DNA from 2 places in the Streptomyces sp. NPDC036813 genome. Region 2 is predicted to be linked to the other one. Evidence: predicted binding sites of a transcription regulator. Region 2 holds the regulator's gene; the other holds the start of a gene.
What was found. The regulator HspR, encoded in region 2, represses chaperone genes until heat shock. The targets are predictions, from matches to a motif close to TTGAGNNNNNNNNNCTCAA.
Positions count from the first base shown of each region.

Region 1: the regulator HspR is predicted to act here: its motif matches at 7,456-7,474, upstream of lon (endopeptidase La).

Region 1 covers NZ_JBVJPV010000003.1:199,547-209,426, forward strand. The annotation lists gene ACZ67Q_RS08450 (sensor histidine kinase) at 1-1,259, opposite strand, end outside; gene ACZ67Q_RS08455 (protein phosphatase 2C domain-containing protein) at 1,629-2,420, shown strand; gene ACZ67Q_RS08460 (MarR family winged helix-turn-helix transcriptional regulator) at 2,581-3,072, opposite strand; gene ACZ67Q_RS08465 (lysozyme) at 3,337-4,158, shown strand; gene lon (endopeptidase La) at 5,019-7,433, opposite strand; gene ACZ67Q_RS08475 (rhomboid-like protein) at 7,620-8,423, opposite strand; gene ACZ67Q_RS08480 (ATP-binding protein) at 8,670-9,638, opposite strand; gene ACZ67Q_RS08485 (spermine/spermidine synthase domain-containing protein) at 9,872-9,880, shown strand, end outside.
Region 2 covers NZ_JBVJPV010000015.1:215,589-225,468, forward strand. The annotation lists gene clpB (ATP-dependent chaperone ClpB) at 94-2,691, opposite strand; gene ACZ67Q_RS29080 (pyridoxamine 5'-phosphate oxidase family protein) at 2,843-3,256, shown strand; gene ACZ67Q_RS29085 (hypothetical protein) at 3,391-3,726, opposite strand; gene ACZ67Q_RS29090 (helix-turn-helix transcriptional regulator) at 4,037-5,017, shown strand; gene ACZ67Q_RS29095 (helix-turn-helix transcriptional regulator) at 5,033-6,061, opposite strand; gene ACZ67Q_RS29100 (DUF4352 domain-containing protein) at 6,265-6,849, shown strand; gene ACZ67Q_RS29105 (sugar ABC transporter substrate-binding protein) at 6,990-8,096, opposite strand; gene ACZ67Q_RS29110 (LPXTG cell wall anchor domain-containing protein) at 8,394-8,600, shown strand; gene ACZ67Q_RS29115 (heat shock protein transcriptional repressor HspR) at 8,668-9,123, opposite strand; gene dnaJ (molecular chaperone DnaJ) at 9,129-9,880, opposite strand, start outside.

The DNA.
Region 1 (9,880 bases), on a different contig from region 2:
TGGGCGAACTCGTCGTTGCGGCCGGTGAACTTCACCGGTTCCTGCGTGGCCGGGTCCTCGGCCTCGGCCAGGCGGGCCGAGCCGCGCCGCAGCACCGACAGCGGGCGGGTGAGGCTGCGGGCCATGGCGGTGGCGATACCGACGGTGAGCAGGATCAGCGCGCCGAGGATCCCGACGCGGATCTCCAGCGCGGTGACGTCGTCGTCACGCAGCTGCTCCAGGGCCTTGGTGCGGTGCTCGTAGAGCGCGGCCTCCGCGCCGCGCATCAGCTCGATGCGCGCGGACAGGGCCGCGTCGAGCTTGCGGGCGGAGGTGTCGAGCTCGTCGTCGTCCAGGGCGGGCTGGTCGGTGAGGCGGGCGAGGTACTTCTCGGCGGTGGTGGTCTCCGGTCCGGTGACGGTGGAGTCGTACGACGTCACCGCCTGCCGGGGCGCCGACTCGTGGAAGTCGGCGAGGGCGGCGTCGGAGCGCAGCCGGGCCTGCTGGGCGGCGGCGGTGAGCGCGTCGCGCTGCTTGGCGGCGGACGAGTCCGAGCCGGTCTCGGACAGGCCGGTGACCGGGTCGATGGTGCTACGGCTGCCGGCGGGGACGTTCAGCGCGGCGAGCAGCAGGCCACGGGTGGCGGCGGCCTGCTGGACGGCGGAGTCCAGCTGGGCGAGGGCGTAGGCTCCCCCGAGTTCTCGGCTTCGCTCGAACAGGGGGGACCCCCATGAGCCGGCGCGCGGCGGGCTCTGCTGGGCGAGCTGCTCGGTGAGCCGGTGCAGTTCGGTGATCGCGGCCGAGTACGCCTGGTGGGCCTCGAGGGCGCCGCTCCGGCCGGTCAGCGCGGCCCGGCGGACGGCGGCGATGCCGTCGAGGTCGGTGCGCAGTGCGGCGGGCAGGTCGGTGTCGGCGCGCAGTTCCTCGACCTGCCGGTCGACGCGGGCGCTGCGCTGCTCGTCGGGCGCCTTCGCCTTGGGCCGGCCGGCGGCGACGTACGAGGTGACGTCGTCGCGTTCGTCGGCGAGGGCGTGGGCGAGGGTCAGCGCCTCCTGGGTCTGTCCGGCGAGGGTGACCAGGTCCTGGGTGTCCTTCAGCTGCCCGGAGGCGGCGATGACGGACGGGGCGCCGGCGCCCGCGATGGCGGCTGCCACCACCGCCACGGCGACGATCAGCCGATTGCGGACGTGGGTGGGGCGGCCCTTGCCGACGACTGGGGGCTGTGCGCCCCCTTCGGGGGCCGACTGCCTGCCTGTGCGCCGAGGCCGCGTCTTCTGCACCGGTGCTCGCATTCCTGTACTCGTGTAGCCATGGGACCGGATGACACCCCGTCAATCGGCGCGTGCGTCCGGTACGGTTCCCGACCCTCCCAGTGCCGGTGGGCAGCGGGCGGGCATCACCTGCCCCGCCACCCGAAGGAGTGAACATCGGGGACGAGTTGGCGGGCAAGTTCCTCTGGCGCGTGCAGCGCCCTTGCGCGGCGGGCCGGTTGGACGTCTGCGGCGCGCTTTGGCAGGATTCGCCGCCACGCCTTGGCGGAGTGAAGCATTCCATCCCAAAACCGGCGCCGCGGCGGGGCCGGTACGGCGAAGCCGCGATGTTTGCCAGCCGTTCGCGGAGCATGTGAAGGGCTCGTGCAGACTGGCCGGATGCGTACGGAACTCGTCTCGGAACCCGGTGACCCGATCCGCCCCAACGAGGACTTCGCCGGCATCGGAGTGCCCGCTTCCGGACAGGGCGGGTCGCTCGTCGTGCTGGACGGGGTGACCCCGCCCAGGGGCGGGGACATGGGCTGTCTGCATTCCGTCCCCTGGTACACGGCACGCCTCGGCGGAGCACTGACCGAACTGACCGTTTCGCTCCCGGATGTCCCCCTGGCGGAGGTCCTCGCCCGCGCCATCGCACGCACCTCCGCCGCACACGCGGGGACCTGTGACCTTTCTCACCCGCGCACCCCCCAGGCAACCGTCGTCCTGGCCCGCTGGTCCGCGGCTCTCGTCGAGTACCTGGTGCTGTCCGACTCCGCGCTGCTGGTGCACTCCCCGGCGGGCCTGGTGACGGCGGTCCTCGACGAGCGGCTGGCCCGGCTGCCGCGTGCCGCGCTGGCCACGGACGAGATGATCGACGCGCACCTGCGCAACAAGGAGGGCGGCTTCTTCACGGCGGCCGCCGACCCCTCGGTCGCCGATCGAGCGGTCACCGGCTCCCTGCCGCGCGAGGAGGTGACCGCGCTGGCCGCGCTGACGGACGGGGCGACGCGCTGGGTGGAGAAGTTCCGCGAGGGCGACTGGGCGGACTGTCTCAGGCTGATCCAGAAGGAGGGCGCCCAGGCCCTGGTGGCCCGCGTCCGCTCCCTGGAACGCGCGGACGCGCAGGCACGCGCCTGGCTGGGCGGCAGCAAGACCCACGACGACGCGACGGTGGTCTACGCGGAGTGGTGACCCACGGCCCCGCCGCCCGGCCGCCCGCAGTGACCACCTGTGGCCCCGCCGCCCGGCCGCGCGAAGTGACCACCTGTGGCCGCGCGGCCGGTCGCGACGATGGTCTGCGCGGAGTGATGACCCACGGCCGCGCCGCCCGACGCGCCCGAAGGCGGGGCCGTCACTTCTCCATGCCCCGGTTCAACTGGTTCAGCAACCGGGCCAGTTCGGCCACCTCGCGGCGGTTCCAGTGGGCGAGCTTGCTGACGTAGCGGGCGCGGCGGGCTTCGCGGACGCTGCTCACCCGGCGGTGGCCCTCCTCGGTGAGATGGACCAGCCAGGCGCGGCCGTCGGCCGGGTCGGGTTCACGGGCCACCAGACCCAGCTCCTCCAGGGCCCGCAGCTGGCGGGACATGGTGGCCTTGCCGACACCGATGTAGGCGGCCAGTTCGGTGGCGCGCTGCCGGCCGCACTCGTCCAGCCGGACCAGCAGGCCGTAGGCGGCCGACTCCAGGTCCGGGTGGACCTCGCGGGCCATCTCGCCCTGGCTCGCACGGGCCCGGCGCAGGAAGACCGTCAGCTCGCGTTCCAGCGCCAGGAACTCCTGGTCCACACCACTCGGCGCCGCCCCGGGTTCGCCCCGATGCTCCGCGCCGTTCGCGTCCTCGTGCACGTCAGTCCCCTGATCCGGTTTCCCGATCCTGAAAGTTTCCGCCAGGCGCCCGCCATCGCCGCAGCTCGGTCAGTATTTCGCAGGGCTAGACCAACGGCAGCGCCCGGACCCCTTCCCTCCATACGGTCTACGTGCGTAGCTTCTTTTACCAGGCCCCTGACTGGCATGCCCACGCCAGTCACGATCGGGCCACCTGTGCAGCACGTCGTCCAGCGTTCCCCACCGACGCCCAGCGTTCCCCACCGACGCCTTCGGAGGCACGTCATGCCCGTGCACAGACCCGGTTCCGCACGCCGCCGCCTGCTCGCCCCGCTCGCTGCGGCCGGTCTCGCGGTGCTCTCCCTCGCCCTGCCCGCGTCCGCTCAGTCGGCCGACGTCCCCGCACGCGGCTCCGCCTACATGGGCATGGGCGTCGTGGCCCACGACGGCCGCAGCGGCACGCCCAGTACCGGTGACGCCACCCAGACGGAAGGCGTCGATGTCTCCGGCCACCAGGGCAACGTCGCCTGGTCCACCCTGTGGAGCAGCGGCGTGCAGTGGTCGTACGTCAAGGCCACCGAGGGGACGTACTACACGAACCCCTACTTCGCGCAGCAGTACAACGGCTCCTACAACGTCGGCATGATCCGCGGCTCGTACCACTTCGCGACGCCCGACACCACCAGCGGTGCCACCCAGGCCAACTACTTCGTCGACCACGGCGGCGGCTGGTCCCGCGACGGCAAGACTCTCCCGGGCGCCCTCGACATCGAGTGGAACCCCTACGGCGCCGCCTGCTACGGCAAGACGCAGAGCGGGATGGTCGCCTGGATCAGCGACTTCCTGAACCAGTACAAGGCCCGCACGGGCCGCGACGCCGTCATCTACACGGCGACGAGCTGGTGGACCCAGTGCACCGGGAACTACGGCGGCTTCGCCACCACCAACCCGCTGTGGATCGCCCGGTACGCCACCGATCCGGGCACGCTGCCGGCCGGCTGGGCGTACCACACGATGTGGCAGTACACCTCGTCCGGCCCGACGGTCGGTGACCACGACAAGTTCAACGGGGCCTACGACCGGCTCCAGGCGCTGGCCAACGGCTAGCGGACATCCCGCGCCGGCGGCCTTCTGGCCGTCGGCGGGGGTGCGCCGCCGTCCGTCGCGGCGCGCGGCCGCCGTCCGCACCGCACCCGCGCATCCGGGCGCGGCACCAATAGGCCGGCCAGGTCCGCGCACCGCCCGTCAGCGGCGCGCTCGCGGCGGCGCCGCGACCGGTCGCGCCCGGTGCACGGCCGAGCCCGTGGCCCGCCGCCAGGGCGAGCACGGCGGAGACGACGCGGGCGATCACCCCTCGTGGGAGGCGACCGACTCGAACAGCAAGCCCGCGGGGCGGCTCGCCGGCGCCCGAGGGTGACGCCCTCGGCCTGCAGGGCCGGGCGGTCGCGCGGCCCTGCAGGCCGAGGGGCACACGGACGAGGCGACCGCCAAGCGCCTCGGCGTCTTCGCGTGCACCGCCCGCGCCTGGCCGCACCTGCTGGACCGTCTCGGCGCCCGCAGCCGCTTCGGCGCCGGCGTCCGAGCCGTCCGACGCGGCCGCTCCCGCACGCCGGATGACGCGTCCGGCGCCCGGTGCTGCTCGTCGCGGCGGTGGACAGCGCTTCCGCGCCATCGCGGCGGGGACAGCACCTCCGTACCGCTGTGGGGCTGGTCGGTACCGGACGCGGCCGCCTGGCCGGTCACGGTCGTGGCCTTCGCCCCGGCCGGTCACGGTCGTGGCCTGCGCCGCCGGGACCGCGCCGGTGCGGATGTGGCGGACGCGGACCTGGCCGGCGCGCCGTGCGTGCCGAGCGCGCGCCGGCGACGGCGGCTGTGTACGGGTCGGGCCCGGGCCTCCCTCACGGGACCCGGGCCTTCCCTCGTCCGGTCGCGTCCTCCCCCCGTGCTCGACGCCTGGGAGAGGCCCGCTACGCCGCGACCGGAACCTCCGGCGTCGCCTCGCTCGTGGCGGGCGCGAGCGCCAGTTCCAGGACCTGCCGGACGTCGGTCACGGCGTGCACGTCCAGCTTGTCCAGCACCTCGGCCGGGACGTCGTCCAGGTCGGGCTCGTTGCGCTTGGGGATGATCACCGTGGTCACCCCCGCGCGGTGGGCGGCGAGCAGCTTCTGCTTCACGCCGCCGATGGGCAGCACCCGGCCGGTCAGCGACACCTCGCCCGTCATCGCCACGTCGGTGCGGACCAGACGGCCGGACAGCAGGGACGCCAGGGCCGTCGTCATCGTGATGCCGGCGCTCGGGCCGTCCTTGGGGACCGCGCCCGCCGGGAAGTGGATGTGCACACCCCGGTCCTTCAGATCGCCCACGGGCAGCTCCAGTTCGGCCCCGTGGCTGCGCAGGAAGCTCAGCGCGATCTGCGCGGACTCCTTCATCACGTCACCGAGCTGACCGGTGAGGGTCAGTCCGGCGGCGCCGGTCTCCGGGTCGGCCAGGGACGCCTCGACGTAGAGGACGTCACCGCCGGCGCCGGTGACCGCGAGGCCGGTCGCCACACCGGGGACGGCGGTGCGGCGCTCGGCCGGGTCCTGGGCGGACTCGGGCACGTGGTGCGGGCGGCCGATCAGGTCGCGCAGGTGGTCCGCGGTGACCGTGAACGGCAGCTCGCGCTCGCCCAGTTCGTGCTGGGCCGCGACCTTGCGCAGCAGACGGGCGATGGATCGCTCCAGGGTGCGCACCCCCGCCTCGCGGGTGTACTCGCCGGCCAGCTTGCGCAGGGCGTCCTCGTCGAGGGTGACCTCGTCCTTGCTCAGTCCGGACCGCTCCAGCTGACGCGGCAGCAGGTGGTCGCGGGCGATGACGACCTTCTCGTCCTCGGTGTAGCCGTCGAGGCGGACGATGTCCATGCGGTCGGCGAGCGCCTCGGGGATGGCTTCCAGGACGTTGGCGGTGGCCAGGAAGACGACGTCGGACAGGTCGAGTTCGACCTCCAGGTAGTGGTCGCGGAACGTGTGGTTCTGCGCCGGGTCGAGAACCTCCAGCAGGGCCGCCGCCGGGTCGCCCCGGAAGTCGGAGCCGACCTTGTCGATCTCGTCGAGCAGGACGACCGGGTTCATGGAGCCGGCCTCCTTGACGGCCCGCACGATCCGGCCGGGCAGCGCGCCGACGTACGTACGGCGGTGACCGCGGATCTCGGCCTCGTCGCGCACACCGCCGAGGGCGACGCGGACGAACTTGCGGCCCATGGCGTGGGCCACCGACTCGCCGAGGCTCGTCTTTCCCACGCCCGGCGGGCCCACCAGGGCCAGCACGGCACCGCCGCGGCGGCCGCCGACGACGCCCAGGCCGCGGTCGGCGCGGCGCTTGCGCACGGCCAGGTACTCGGTGATGCGTTCCTTGACGTCGGTCAGCCCGGCGTGCTCGGCGTCCAGGATCGCCTTGGCGCCCTGGATGTCGTAGGCGTCCTCGGTGCGCTCGTTCCACGGCATCTCGAGGACCGTGTCGAGCCAGGTGCGGATCCAGGAACCCTCGGGCGAGGCGTCGGAGGCGCGCTCCAGCTTGTCGACCTCCTTGAGCGCGGCCTCGCGGACCTTCTCGGGGAGGTCGGCGGCCTCGACGCGGGCGCGGTAGTCGTCGGACTCCTCGCCCTCCGTCTCGCCGTTCAGCTCGCGCAGTTCCTTGCGGACGGCCTCCAGCTGGCGGCGCAGCAGGAACTCGCGCTGCTGCTTGTCGACGCCTTCCTGGACGTCCTTGGCGATGGTCTCGGCGACCTCCTGCTCGGCGAGGTGGTCGCGCAGCTGCTGGGTGGCGAGCTTGAGCCGGGCGACCGGGTCGGCGGTCTCGAGCAGTTCCACCTTCTGCGCGGTGGTGAGGAAGGGCGAGTAGCCGGAGTTGTCGGCGAGCGCGGAGACGTCGTCGATGGCCTGGACGCGGTCGACGACCTGCCAGGCGCCTCGCTTCTTCAGCCACGAGGTGGCGAGGGCCTTGTACTCCTTGACCAGTTCCTGCACGTGTCCCGGCACGGGGTCCGGCTGTGTCTCGTCGAGCTGCGTGCCCTCGACCCACAGCGCCGCACCCGGGCCTGTGGTGCCGGCGCCGATCCGGACGCGGCCGCGGCCGCGGATCAGGGCGCCGGGGTCGCCGTCGGCCAGCCGGCCGACCTGCTCGACGGTGCCGAGGACACCGGTGCTCGCGTAGGTCCCGTCGATGCGTGGCACGAGCAGGACCCTGGGCTTTCCGGCCTGGGAGCCGGCGGCGGCCTGCGCGGCCTCCACCGCGGCGCGCACCTCGGAGTCGCTCAGGTCCAGCGGAACCACCATCCCGGGCAGCACGACCTCGTCGTCGAGCGGCAGCACAGGGAGGGTGAGCGATGCGGACGTCGAAGCCATGATCTCCCTTTCGGCAGTCAAGTTGAGTTGTACCGACTCAATGCTTGGGCGCCGCGGGATGTTCCCAGACAGGTGTTCGCTGTGAGCGATCAAGGGGCCGAGGGGCGATCAGGGGAATGGTGATGCGGGTCGTCCGGCGGCTTCCGCACCTGCCGCTGCGTGCGTCGGGCCCGCGACTGCGGGCCGTCAGCGCCCGCCGCGGGTCACCGCGCGGCGCAGGCCGGGCCAGGTGGTGATGCCGATGGTCAGCGCTATCGCGTGGCCCCAGCTGGTGAGCGGGTCGTAGGAGGACAGCAGGTCCTGGCCGATGATCAGCGCGACCCAGGCCAGCAGGGGCCAGCGCAGCCAGGGAGTCAGCAGCCCGGCCAGCGCGCCCACCCCAGCGGCGACGCCGAAGCTGATGCCGTAGTCGAGGCGGTGCAGTGAGGTGTCCGGCAGCTGACCGGTGGCGACGGCGACTCCGACCGGCACCTCGGTCGCCAGCGTCGCCAGCACGTGCCCGCACAGGAAGACACCGGCCGTGCGCAGACCGCCGACGCGCCGCTCCAGCGCGGTCAGGACGAGCAGAAAGCCGAGCGTGTACGGCGAGAGCACCCCGCCGGCGATCCACAGCGCACTGCCGACGAGCACCAGCACGGGGTGGCGCACCAGGTGCGCCACGTCCGTGCTGGACCCCTGCTGCAGCGCCTGCACGACGGCGGGGTCGGCGTACGCGGAGACGAGCGAGGTGACGGCGAGGACGACGGCGTAGGCGAACGTGAAGGGGGTCGCCCGTGGAGTGGGCAGCAGCTGCCCGGGGCGTACCGCTCGCAGCCGGTCACGGGCGGCCGGCGCGGCCTCGGTGGCACCGCCGAGCGGCTCGACGCGTGCCTGCGGGCCCTGGCGCCGGGATTGGCCGGGCATGCCGTCCAGCAGTTGCGTGAGGTCCGGCAGATCGGCCGGAAGGGGCGCGTCGGCGGGTGCAGTGTCGACCCTCGCAGTGCGTTCCACGGTGAGGCGCTCCTTCCGTCACCGCCCACCTTTCGGGTTCCGACTGCCCACTGTCTGTGATCCACGCCACCCGTGACCGGATTCTCAGCAACCTCTCAACGTTCTTACGCGTCCGCCGGCCGCCGGCGCTTCACGGGCGCAGCAGCGTCACCTCCCGGGCGTGGGCGGCCTGCGGGGCCGGCGACCAGTCCCCCGTGCGGTACACGGACGTCTCGCTGATCGCACCGTCGCGGACGTCGGCGCGCATCATCTCGCGGCAGTACCAGCGGCCCTGTTCGTCCTCCCACTGCTCGTCGAACTCCAGGACGAGCCCGGTGGGGGCGGCGTCGACGCGGTGACGCGGGACGCGACGGCCGGCAGCCGCGCGGCAGGCGGCGTGAGCTCGGCGAGCCGCGCGGCGACCGCGGCCCGTACGGCAACGGAGGGGCCCCCGGGCAGCCCGCCTGTCGGCGTCCCGCCGCCCGCGCGTCCCAGCCGCCGGCCCGCAGCAGCTCCGTGACGAAGAAGGCGTCCCCGCCGGTGCGCCGTACCAGTGCGCGCACGGCGCCGGGTCCGCGGCCGTGCCGGTGGCCGCCGCCACCAGCGCGGCGACGTCCTCCTGCGGCAGCGGGCCCAGCGGCAGGGTGCGGCCGCGGCGCAGCAGCTGGGCGCGGCCCGGGCACGGTCGGGCCAGACGGCGTCGTCGCGGGCGGTGGCGAGCAGCAGCACGGGCGCGCAGCGGGCGGTGTCGGTGGCCTCCAGCAGCAGGCGCGGCGAGGAGGCGCCGGCGGCGTGCACGTCGTCGAGGACCAGCAGCACCGGGCACCGCGCGGCGGCCTGGGTCAGCAGCTCCGCGACGTCGCCGGTGAGCCGCAGCCGCGCGGTCCCGGGGGCCGCGCCGTGCAGCGCGTCGGCCGTGGCGCCGGACAGCAGGGCCCGCAGGGGTGGGGAGGCCGCGGCCGGCCTCCCGCACCGCACGTCGGCCGCGAAGAGCGGGCGCGGCGGCCGCGCCCAGGGGCGGAAGGCGGTCGTGGCGGTCTCCGGCGGGCACCAGCTCCGCAGGGTGCGCACGCCGTCCGCGCGGGCGGCGGCCTCCTCGGCGGTACGGGTCTTGCCCGCGCCGGCGGCCCCGGTCGGCGTGAGGAGTCCGCCGCGTCCGGAGGCGGCCCTCTCCAGCGCGCGGCGCAGCTCGAACAGCACGTCCGCGCGTCCCACGAACGGGTACTCCGCGACCACGGTCACAGCCCTTCGCCGCACACCCGCCCCCGCCCGCTTCCGAGCGTAGGCGTGCCACCGCGTCCACCGCGTCCACCGCGTCCACCGCGTCCACCGCGTCCGCCGCGTCCGCAGCTGGCGCCCGGGCCGGCGCCGGGGGGCGAGGCGCCGAACGTGCCGCGCCGCGCGGGGCGCTGAACGCGCATCCGGTAATTCCCGTTCCCGCAAAGCCACGTTCATGCAGGATGGGGTCCATGTCCACG
Region 2 (9,880 bases):
GGTGGGTGTTGTGGGCGCTGTGGTGGGGCTGCCTGGCGTTCTCCGTGTGGTTCTTCCGGGCGCTGTACGTCGCCCTGAAGTCCGTCTGAGCCGTCAGAGCGTCTTGCCCGTCGCCGGGCCCACCAGCAGCCCCTCGCCGAAGCGGTCCACGCGGACCGTGTCGCCGTCCTTGATCTCGCCGGAGAGGATCTCCTTGGCGAGCCGGTCACCGATCGCGCTCTGCACCAGGCGGCGCAGCGGACGCGCGCCGTAGGCCGGGTCCATGCCCTCGTCGGCGAGCCAGGCCAGCGCCTCGGGCGTGACGTCGAGGGTGAGGCGCCGCTCGGCGAGCCGCTTGGCCAGCCGGGTGATCTGCAGCTCGGCGATCCGGCTCAGCTCCTGCTTCGTCAGCGCGGAGAAGACCACGAGGTCGTCGAGCCGGTTGAGGAACTCCGGCTTGAAGGACGCCCGTACGACCTCCAGCACCTGCTCCTTCTTCTCCTCCTCGCTGGTCACCGGGTCCATCAGGAACTGGCTGCCCAGGTTGGAGGTCAGCACCAGGATGGTGTTGCGGAAGTCGACCGTGCGGCCCTGGCCGTCCGTCAGCCGGCCGTCGTCCAGCACCTGGAGCAGGACGTCGAAGACCTCCGGGTGCGCCTTCTCCACCTCGTCCAGCAGCACCACGCTGTACGGCCGCCGCCGCACGGCCTCCGTCAGCTGACCGCCCTCCTCGTAGCCGACGTACCCGGGGGGCGCGCCGACCAGGCGGGCGACGCTGTGCTTCTCGCCGTACTCCGACATGTCGATGCGGACCATCGCCCGCTCGTCGTCGAAGAGGAAGTCGGCGAGCGCCTTGGCCAGTTCGGTCTTGCCGACGCCGGTCGGGCCGAGGAAGAGGAAGGAACCGGTGGGGCGGTCGGGGTCGGCGATGCCGGCGCGTGAACGCCGTACCGCGTCCGACACCGCGCGCACGGCCTCGCCCTGTCCGATCAGCCGCTTGCCGATCTCGTCCTCCATGCGCAGCAGCTTCTGCGTCTCGCCCTCCAGCAGCCGCCCGGCCGGGATGCCGGTCCAGGAGGCGACGACGTCGGCGATGTCGTCGGAGCCGACCTCCTCCTTGACCATGGTGTCCCTGGCGGCCTCCTCCTCGGCCTCGGAGGCGGCCTCCAGCTCCTTCTCCAGGGCCGGGATCTCGCCGTACAACAGCTTGGAGGCGGTGTCGAAGTCGCCGTCGCGCTGGGCGCGTTCGGCCTGGCCGCGCAGGTCGTCCAGCTTCTCCTTCAGCTCACCGACCCGGTTGAGGGACTGCTTCTCCTTCTCCCAGCGGGCGGTCAGCCCGCGCAGCTCCTCCTCCTTGTCGGCGAGGTCGCGGCGCAGCTTGTCCAGGCGCTCACGGGAGGCCGCGTCGGTCTCCTTGCTCAGCGCCAGCTCCTCCATCTTCAGCCGGTCGACGGCGCGCTGGAGTTCGTCGATCTCGACCGGCGAGGAGTCGATCTCCATCCGGAGCCGGGAGGCCGCCTCGTCCACCAGGTCGATGGCCTTGTCGGGCAGGAAGCGCGAGGTGATGTACCGGTCGGACAGGGTGGCCGCGGCCACCAGCGCACTGTCGGCGATCTGCACCTTGTGGTGGGCCTCGTAGCGGCCCTTCAGACCGCGCAGGATGGCGATGGTGTCCTCGACGCTCGGCTCGGAGACCAGCACCTGCTGGAAGCGGCGCTCGAGCGCGGGGTCCTTCTCGATGCGCTCCCGGTACTCGTCGAGCGTGGTCGCGCCGACCATGCGCAGCTCACCGCGGGCCAGCATCGGCTTGAGCATGTTGCCGGCGTCCATGGCGGAGTCGCCGCCGGCGCCCGCACCCACGACGGTGTGCAGCTCGTCGATGAAGGTGATGATCTGCCCGTCGGAGTCCTTGATCTCCGCGAGGACGGTCTTCAGCCGCTCCTCGAACTCGCCCCGGTACTTCGCGCCCGCGACCATCGCGCCCAGGTCGAGCGCGACGAGCCGCTTGTCCTTGAGCGACTCGGGCACGTCCCCCTTCACGATCCGCTGGGCGAGCCCCTCGACGACGGCCGTCTTGCCGACGCCGGGCTCGCCGATGAGGACGGGGTTGTTCTTGGTGCGGCGGCTGAGCACCTGCACCACCCGCCGGATCTCCGTGTCCCGCCCGATGACCGGGTCGAGCCTGCCCTCCCGGGCGGCGGCGGTGAAGTCCGTGCCGAACTTCTCCAGCGCCTTGTACGACCCCTCGGGGTCCGCGGTGGTCACGCGACGCCCTCCCCTCGCCTTGCGGAACGCCTCCTGGAGCTTGCCGGCCGTGGCGCCCTGCCGGGTGAGCACCTCGCCGCTCTGGCCGCCCTTGGCGGCGATGCCGATGAGCAGGTGCTCGGTGGACAGGTACTCGTCGCCCAGCTCCTTGGCCCGGGCCTGGGCGTCGGCGATGACGGCGAGCAGCTCGCGGTTGGGCTGCGGCGGCGCGACGGTCGAGCCGGTCACGCTGGGCAGGGACGCGAGCACCTTCTCGGCCCCTGAGCGCACGGCGGCCTGGTCGGCGTCGACGGCCGCCAGCAGATCGACGATGTTCTCGTTCTCCTGCCCCTGGAGCAGCGCGAGGAGCAGGTGAGCAGGGGTGAGGTCCGGGTGTCCCTCGGTCACGGCCCGATTGCCGGCGGCGTTGATCGCGTCCCGGCTCCGGTTGGTCAGCTCGGCGTCCACGTTCGCTTCTCTCCTCCTACGCGTGCTGGGGTCAGCCGTCTCCCCGTACTGACTCAGTCAACGTACACAAAGTTGAGTCTATTCCACTCAAGGCAGGGAGGGGAGGGGTGACAGGCGGCGGTCCGCCACCTCTGCGGGTAGGTTCCGTCCCATGACCGCGTACCCCCAGGACCCGGGCGCACCGGACGAGCCGTATCTCGCCTTCTGGCGGGAGCGGCATCTGTGCACCCTGACGACACTGCGCCCCGACGGCACCCCGCATGTCGTACCCGTCGGAGTGACCTACGACCCCGTGGCGCGGCTGGCCCGGGTGATCACGAACAAGGCGAGCGCGAAGGTGGCGCATGTGCTGGCCGCCGGCCCCGGGGGCGCACGGGTCGCCGTCTGCCAGGTGGCCGGGCGGCGCTGGGCCACGCTGGAGGGCCGCGCGTTCATCCGCACGGAAGGGGACCGGGTCGCGGAGGCGGAGCGGCGCTACGCGGAGCGCTACGAGCGCGTGCCGTCGCCGAACCCGTCACGGGTGGTGATCGAGATCGAGCTGGACCGGGCCATGGGCCGGGGATGAACGGCGAAATGCGCGTACCCGGACCGAAACGGCGCGTACGCGCACAAACTGCAGCGGCGTCACCGTGTTCAGGTCACGGTGACGCCGCTGCGGGGGGAAGCACCTGAGCGATCTGTTACGACGGGGGAATCGCGTCAGGCACTGCGGGGGGTGGCCGAGATGGTCCGCACGTCGGAGATGTCCGGCTCCGACAGCCGGTGGTCGCGCTGGTCGAGGTTCACAAAGATCATTCCGTACCGGATGGCACACCGCACGGGCTGCGGCGCCCCCCGAGGCCGCCGCAGACAGCGGTACGCCCGCACGTCGCCCTCGTCGTCGCGCGTGACGACGACCGGCTCACCGAACACGGTCACCATCAGCGAGTCCCCGTTGTGGGGGATGGCGGTGACCAGATCGATGAAGTGCCAGCCGGATCGGTACGCGGTGGCCATTTCCCGTCGGAAGGAACGGTCGTCAGGTGGAGTCGCCATCATCTGCCCCCAGCACCGTCTGCCGTAGCCACGGACTCGGAGGACACCGCCACCGCCGGCCACTTACTGTCCGCTCGATCGTCGCCCTTCGTACCGGCGTGGCCACCCAGAGCTCCGAGGGCCACAACGGCGGAGAAGGTGGCGACAAGTATCGAGCGAAGCACTCTTTTCCCCATAGTCGGCTTCGTCCTCACTTGAAGGTCCCCTCTTCCCCCGTCGAGTACGACGATGGCTCATTCAGGCACGTCATGGCCACACAATCGGTGCATCATGTTCCTGCATGTTCAGGACCCTGGGGGGTGGAGATTTGATGTCGAATCGGTCCAATACGGCACATCCCCATGCGGCGAACGAGCTCTGCGAGGAGGGTAGCCGCCTTTACGCAGGTGCCCTGCGCGAAGGCCGTATCTCCCGCTCGGAGGCGGAACCCGCCCCTTGCCTGATGGAGTTCGCCCTGCTCCACCCCGATCCCGACGACCCGGACTGGCTGCGTCCCGTCCCCCCGGCGCTTGCGCTCGCGCAGCGTCTGCTGCCCATCGAGCGGGAGATCGCGGAGCGCCGGCGGTGGGCAATCGAACTGTCCGATGCTTTTGAGCCGTTCATGGCCCTGAACGGGCAGATGGCCTCGGCCACCCACTCCATCACCGTGCTGGAAGGCAGCGACCGCATCAACGCGGCGCTCGACCTGGCCACCGCCCAGTGCCAGGCCGAAATGCTCACGGTGCAGCCCAGCAACCGCTTCACCGAGCGCACCATCCGCCAGGGGCTGGACCGTGACACCGCCCTGGTCGACCGCGGCGTGCGGATCCGGACCCTCTACCAGCACACGGTGCGCTTCAACCTGGAGCAACTGGCCTACGTGGGACAGCTCGCCAACGGCAAGGTGGAGTACCGCACGATCGACGAGCTGGTCGAGCGCCTCATCATCTGCGACGAGTCCGTCGCGTTCATCCCGGCCCGCGACGACCAGCAAGTGGCCCTGGAACTACGCAACCCGGCACTCGTCCGCTACCTGATCAAGGTCTTCGAGTTCATGTGGAACCGTGCCGTGCCCCTGAGCGCCGGCGCCCCCTACGAGACCGCTCCCGACGGCATCACGGAGATCCAGCACTCCATCGCCAAACTGCTCGTGGAGGGCCACGTCGATGAGGCCATCGCCCGCCGCCTCGGCATGAACGTACGCACCTGCCGGGCGCACATCGCCAAGCTGGCCGCCGCCCTCGGCAGCGGCAGCCGGGCCCAACTCGGCTATCTGATAGCCCAGTCCGGGATCCTGAACAAGGAGGAGTGAGGCGGCGCGGTCGTCTCACCGGGCGCTCGGGGACTCCTGGCACGGGAAGGTGAGGTGGGCCGGGGTGTCCAGGCCCACCTGGGCGATACGGACGCCGAGTTGGGCACGGCTGGCCGCGCCGAGCGTCTCCGACAGGCGGGCGATGTGGGCCCGGCAGGTGCGGACGCTGATGCCGAGGCGCTCGGCGATGACCGCGTCCTGGTGCCCTTCCGCCAGCAGCGCCGCGATGGACTTCTCACGGTGCGAGATGCCCTCGATGCCGCTGTCGGGGATGGGCGCGTTCAGCGGGACGCCCAGCCGCCACAGCCGCTCGAAGACCGTGACCAGGTAGGAGATCAGGGCCGGGTGGCGCAGTTCGAGGGCCATCGTGCGTTCGGCGTTCGCCGGGATGAAGGCCACCGTACGGTCGAAGAGGATCAGCCGGTCCACGACCTCGTCGAGCGTGCGCGCCTGCACCGCGTCGCCCATCAGCTCCAGATACGTCAGCAGCCCCTGCCCGTGACGCGCCACATGGTTGTACAGGTCGCGCATGCGCACACCCCGGCCGCGCAGCGCCAGCGCCCGGTGCAGCCCCTCGGACAGCTCGTGCTCACGGCGGATGCCGCCCGGCTGCACGGTCAGCACCTCGGTCGTGCACGCCTGCGTCGCCTCGTCCATCGCCGCCTGGATCCGCGCGAGACCGTCCAGCACCCGGATCGCGCTGCCCTCACCCGCCCCGGCCCCCGCCGCGGGCGCACGGCCGCCGAGCCCGGCGTACCACTCGACGGCCGCCACCGCCGCGCCCACCCGGCGCTGGCTCTCGGCGACCTCGTCGTACACGCCGCGCAGCAGCCGGGTCATGACCTCCTGGGGCGCCGTCGGCACCAGCCAGTCCATGTCGTCCGGGTCGGGGTGCAGCAGCGCCAGGTCGAGCAGGCAGGGCACCTGCTCGGCGTCCCGGCGGGGCACCCGGCCGCGCCGCACCGCCCGGGAGTACACCCGGTCCCCGGCCGCGCACAGTCGGTCGGCACCGTGCGGGTGCTCTTCCGTCCCGTGCCCGGTCATCGCCCACTCCACCCCCGGTTCACGCCTCTTCGCAGCGCAACTATGCGCGGACGGAGCGTGCGGTGCAACACGGCTCGAGCGTGCGTGACCGCGGGAAACCACCGGTTCGTACCGCTATCTCCCGGCCTCCGTGCCCGCGTGGCGCCAGGCCGTGCCGGCCGGGCCTCTCCCCTTCGGCGCGATGCGGCCCGACAATGCCGGACATGGTCCGTGCAGGGCGTACGACTTTGGCGCACCCGCCGATCGCGGCTCTCCGGGCGGCAGCGCTCGTCCTGGCCGCCGCCGTGGGCGCGGCCGGGTGCGACGCGTCCGCGGGCGCGCCGCCGAGTGCCTCCGCCCGCCCCTCCTCGCACGTTTCCGGTGAGCACCGGGACGGGCACCTGGTCTTCACGGTGCTCTCCCTGCGGTGCGGGCTGACCGCCGTGGCCGGCACGCACAGCGAGGCACAGCCGGACGGGCAGTTCTGCACCGCGCGGTTGCGGGTGCGCAACGCCGACCCCGCCTTCCACACCTACGTCGCCGCGGAGCAGCGGCTGGTGAGCGCCGACGGGACACGCAGGCGGCCCGACTCCTTCGCGATGGCGGTGCGCCGCCAGCACGAGCGGGTCGAGATCGGCGGACACGACCTCATCGAGATCGAGGTCTGGTACGACGTCCCGGAGCGGGCTCGGGTGACGGGGCTGCGGGTGACCGGCGACCGGGACCCGGACGGCTACCTCAGCGGTGCGACGGTCCCGCACGCCCCGGACGGCGTGTTCGTGCCGACGACCCCGGCCACCGGCCCGTGACGGACACCCGCGGCTGACTCGCCACGACCGATTCGCCACGGCTGGTTCGCCACGGCGAATTCGCCACGGCTGCTTCCCTGCGGCTTCTCGGCTGCGGCTTCCTCGTTACGGCTGCTTCGCTACGGCTGCTTCGCGGGCCGCTACTTCAGCCCGAGCGACGCGCATCCCGACGCGTACTTCCCGGTGCAGATCTCCGGCACCTTGTAGATGCCGTCCTTGACGACCGTGCTCTTGATGTTGCTCTTCGTCAGCGCGACCACACTGACCAGCTGGGCCGGGATGCCCTTCTGCGTGGGGCTGTCGACGGTGTCGTTGGCGAGCGCGTCGAACTGGATGTCCCTGCCCTGCACCTTGGCGACGGCCATCTCCGCGGCGGCCTCCGCCTCGGTCGGGTAGGGCTTGTAGACGCTCATGTACTGGTCGCCGGACACGATCCGCTGCACCGCGTCCAGTTCGGCGTCCTGCCCGGTGATCGGTGGCAGGGTGGAGACACCGGCCGCCTTGAACGCCTTGATGATGCCGCCGACCATGGCGTCGTTGGCGGAGTAGACGCCGGCGATCTTCTTGGCGCCGATCGCCGCGATCGCCTCGGTCATGTTGGCCTGGGCGTTCTTCGGGTCCCAGTCCTTGGTGTCGTAGGACTTCGCGATCGTCACCTTGCCGTTCAGCTCGCTGAGCGCGCCCCGCTTGAACTGGCCGGCGTTCGGGTCGGTCGGCGAGCCGTTCATCATGACGATCCGGTCGGAGGTGTCGGCGCCCTCACCGAGGGCGTCCAGCAGGGTGCGGCCCTGCACCTCGCCGACCAGTTCGTTGTCGAAGGAGACGTAGGCGTCGATCGGGCCCTCGGCGAGGCGGTCGTAGGCGATGACGGGGATGCCCGCGTCCTTCGCCTTCTTCACCTCGTCGGCGATCGCGTGCGAGTCGACCGCGTCCAGCAGGATGACGTCGACCTTGTCGTCGATCATCTGCTGCATCTGGGTCGCCTGCCGGGCCGCGTCCTGCTCGGCGTTGGCGTACTGGACCTTGCCCTGGTTGCGGGTGAGGGAGGCGACCTTCGCGGCGATGATGGGGTGGTCGAACTTCTCGTACCGGGAGTTGACCTTCTCCGGCAGCAGCAGGCCCACCGTGACGTCGTCGCCCTTCGTAGGGCTCGCGGTGCCGCCGCCGTCCGTCGAGTTCAGCATGCTGCAGCCTGCGAGCGTGAGGATCAGCGTGGATGCGGCCACGGATATGGCGGTACGGCGCATGCGGGGGCTCACTTCGGGTGCGGTACGAAACGCGGGTGCAGCAGCACGACCCACGTGACTGAAAAGCCAACGCGGGACCGCCACCTTGCGTCAAGACCGGCCACCTAACGAGATAGCAACATCACGCTCCGCTTCGTGCGTGAAGACGGGGAGAACCCCCGCCCATTCACCGCCAAACACCCTTTACCGACCCTTCACGAGCGGGGGTTCACCCTCCCCGGATCAGCACAAGCGACCGAACGATATCGGCCAGTCGGCAAGGCCGGGTCATCCGACGCGCTGGGCACCCCGACGGACGTGGCGAGCGCCACGGCGAGCGCCGCGGCCGGCACCACCGGCGGCATCGGCACCGGCACCGGCACGACCGCGACCGTGACCGGTTCGATGGCCTCCACCGGCTCGGACTCGACCGGTCCGCCGGCCGCGGCCGCCGCCGCGCTCGTCGCCCTCGGCGCGGCCGCCGCCTTCCTCGGTGCCCGGCGCCGGCGCACCACGCGCGGCTGACGGCCGTACACGGCGAAGGGGCCCGGAGGCGGTTCGCCTCCGGGCCCCTTCACGCTGTCACCGCCCGCTAGGGCCTGTCGTCCTTGGCCTTCTTCGGCCGCCACACGACCAGCGCGCTGGTCTGCTGGACCTCCTGGTAGGGGACCAGGTCGCGGCGGTAGGAGGCGTGCACGGCGGCCTCGCGCTGCTGCATCGCCGCCGCCGCGCCCTCCAGGGCCGCCTGCAGCTCCGCGACGCGGGACTGCAACGCGGCGACCTGGTTCTCCAGTTCGATGATGCGCTTGATGCCGGCCAGGTTGATGCCCTCGTCCTGCGACAACTGCTGCACCTGACGGAGCAGTTCGATGTCACGAGCCGAGTAGCGCCGCCCCCGGCCCGCGGTGCGGTCCGGGGAGACCAGGCCCAGACGGTCGTACTGGCGCAGCGTCTGCGGGTGCAGGCCGGAGAGCTGGGCCGCCACCGAGATGACGTAGACCGGGGTGTCCTCCGTCAGTTCATACGGATTACGTCGACGGCCGTCCATCCCACTCAAGCTCCCTTCGCGGCCTCGAACAGCTCCGCCCGCGGATCCTGGTCCGCGGTCGCCTCGCGATACGCCTCGAGCGCGTCACGAGCCTTCCCCGACAGGTCCTTGGGAACACTCACCTCCACGGTGACGAGCAGGTCGCCGCGGCTGCCGTCCTTGCGGACCGCGCCCTTGCCGCGGGCGCGCATCGTCCGGCCGTTGGGCGTGCCGGGCGGCAGCTTCAGCGTGACCGGCGGGCCGCCCAGGGTCGGCACCCTGACCTCCCCACCGAGCGCCGCCTCCGCGAACGTCACCGGCACGGTCACCGTGAGGTTGTCGTCCTTGCGGCCGAACACCGGGTGGGCGCCGACGTGCACGACGACGTAGAGGTCGCCGGCCGGTCCGCCGCGCTCGCCCGGCGCGCCCTTGCCGCGCAGCCGGATCCGCTGCCCGTCCGAGACGCCGGCCGGGATGCGGACCTGCATGGTGCGGGAGGACTTCGCACGGCCGCTGCCGTGGCAGACCTCGCAGGGGTGCTCCGCGATCAGGCCCCGGCCCTTGCAGTCCGGGCAGGGGTCCGTCAGGGAGAAGCCACCGCCGGAGCCGCGCGCGACCTGCCCCGTACCGACGCAGGTCGGGCACACGCGCGGCGTGCCGTTCTTGTCGCCGGTGCCGGAACAGGCCTTGCACGGCGCCTGGGAGGACATCCGCAGCGGGACCGTGGCGCCCTCGATGGCCTCGGTGAAGCTGAGCGTGACCTCGGACTCGATGTCCT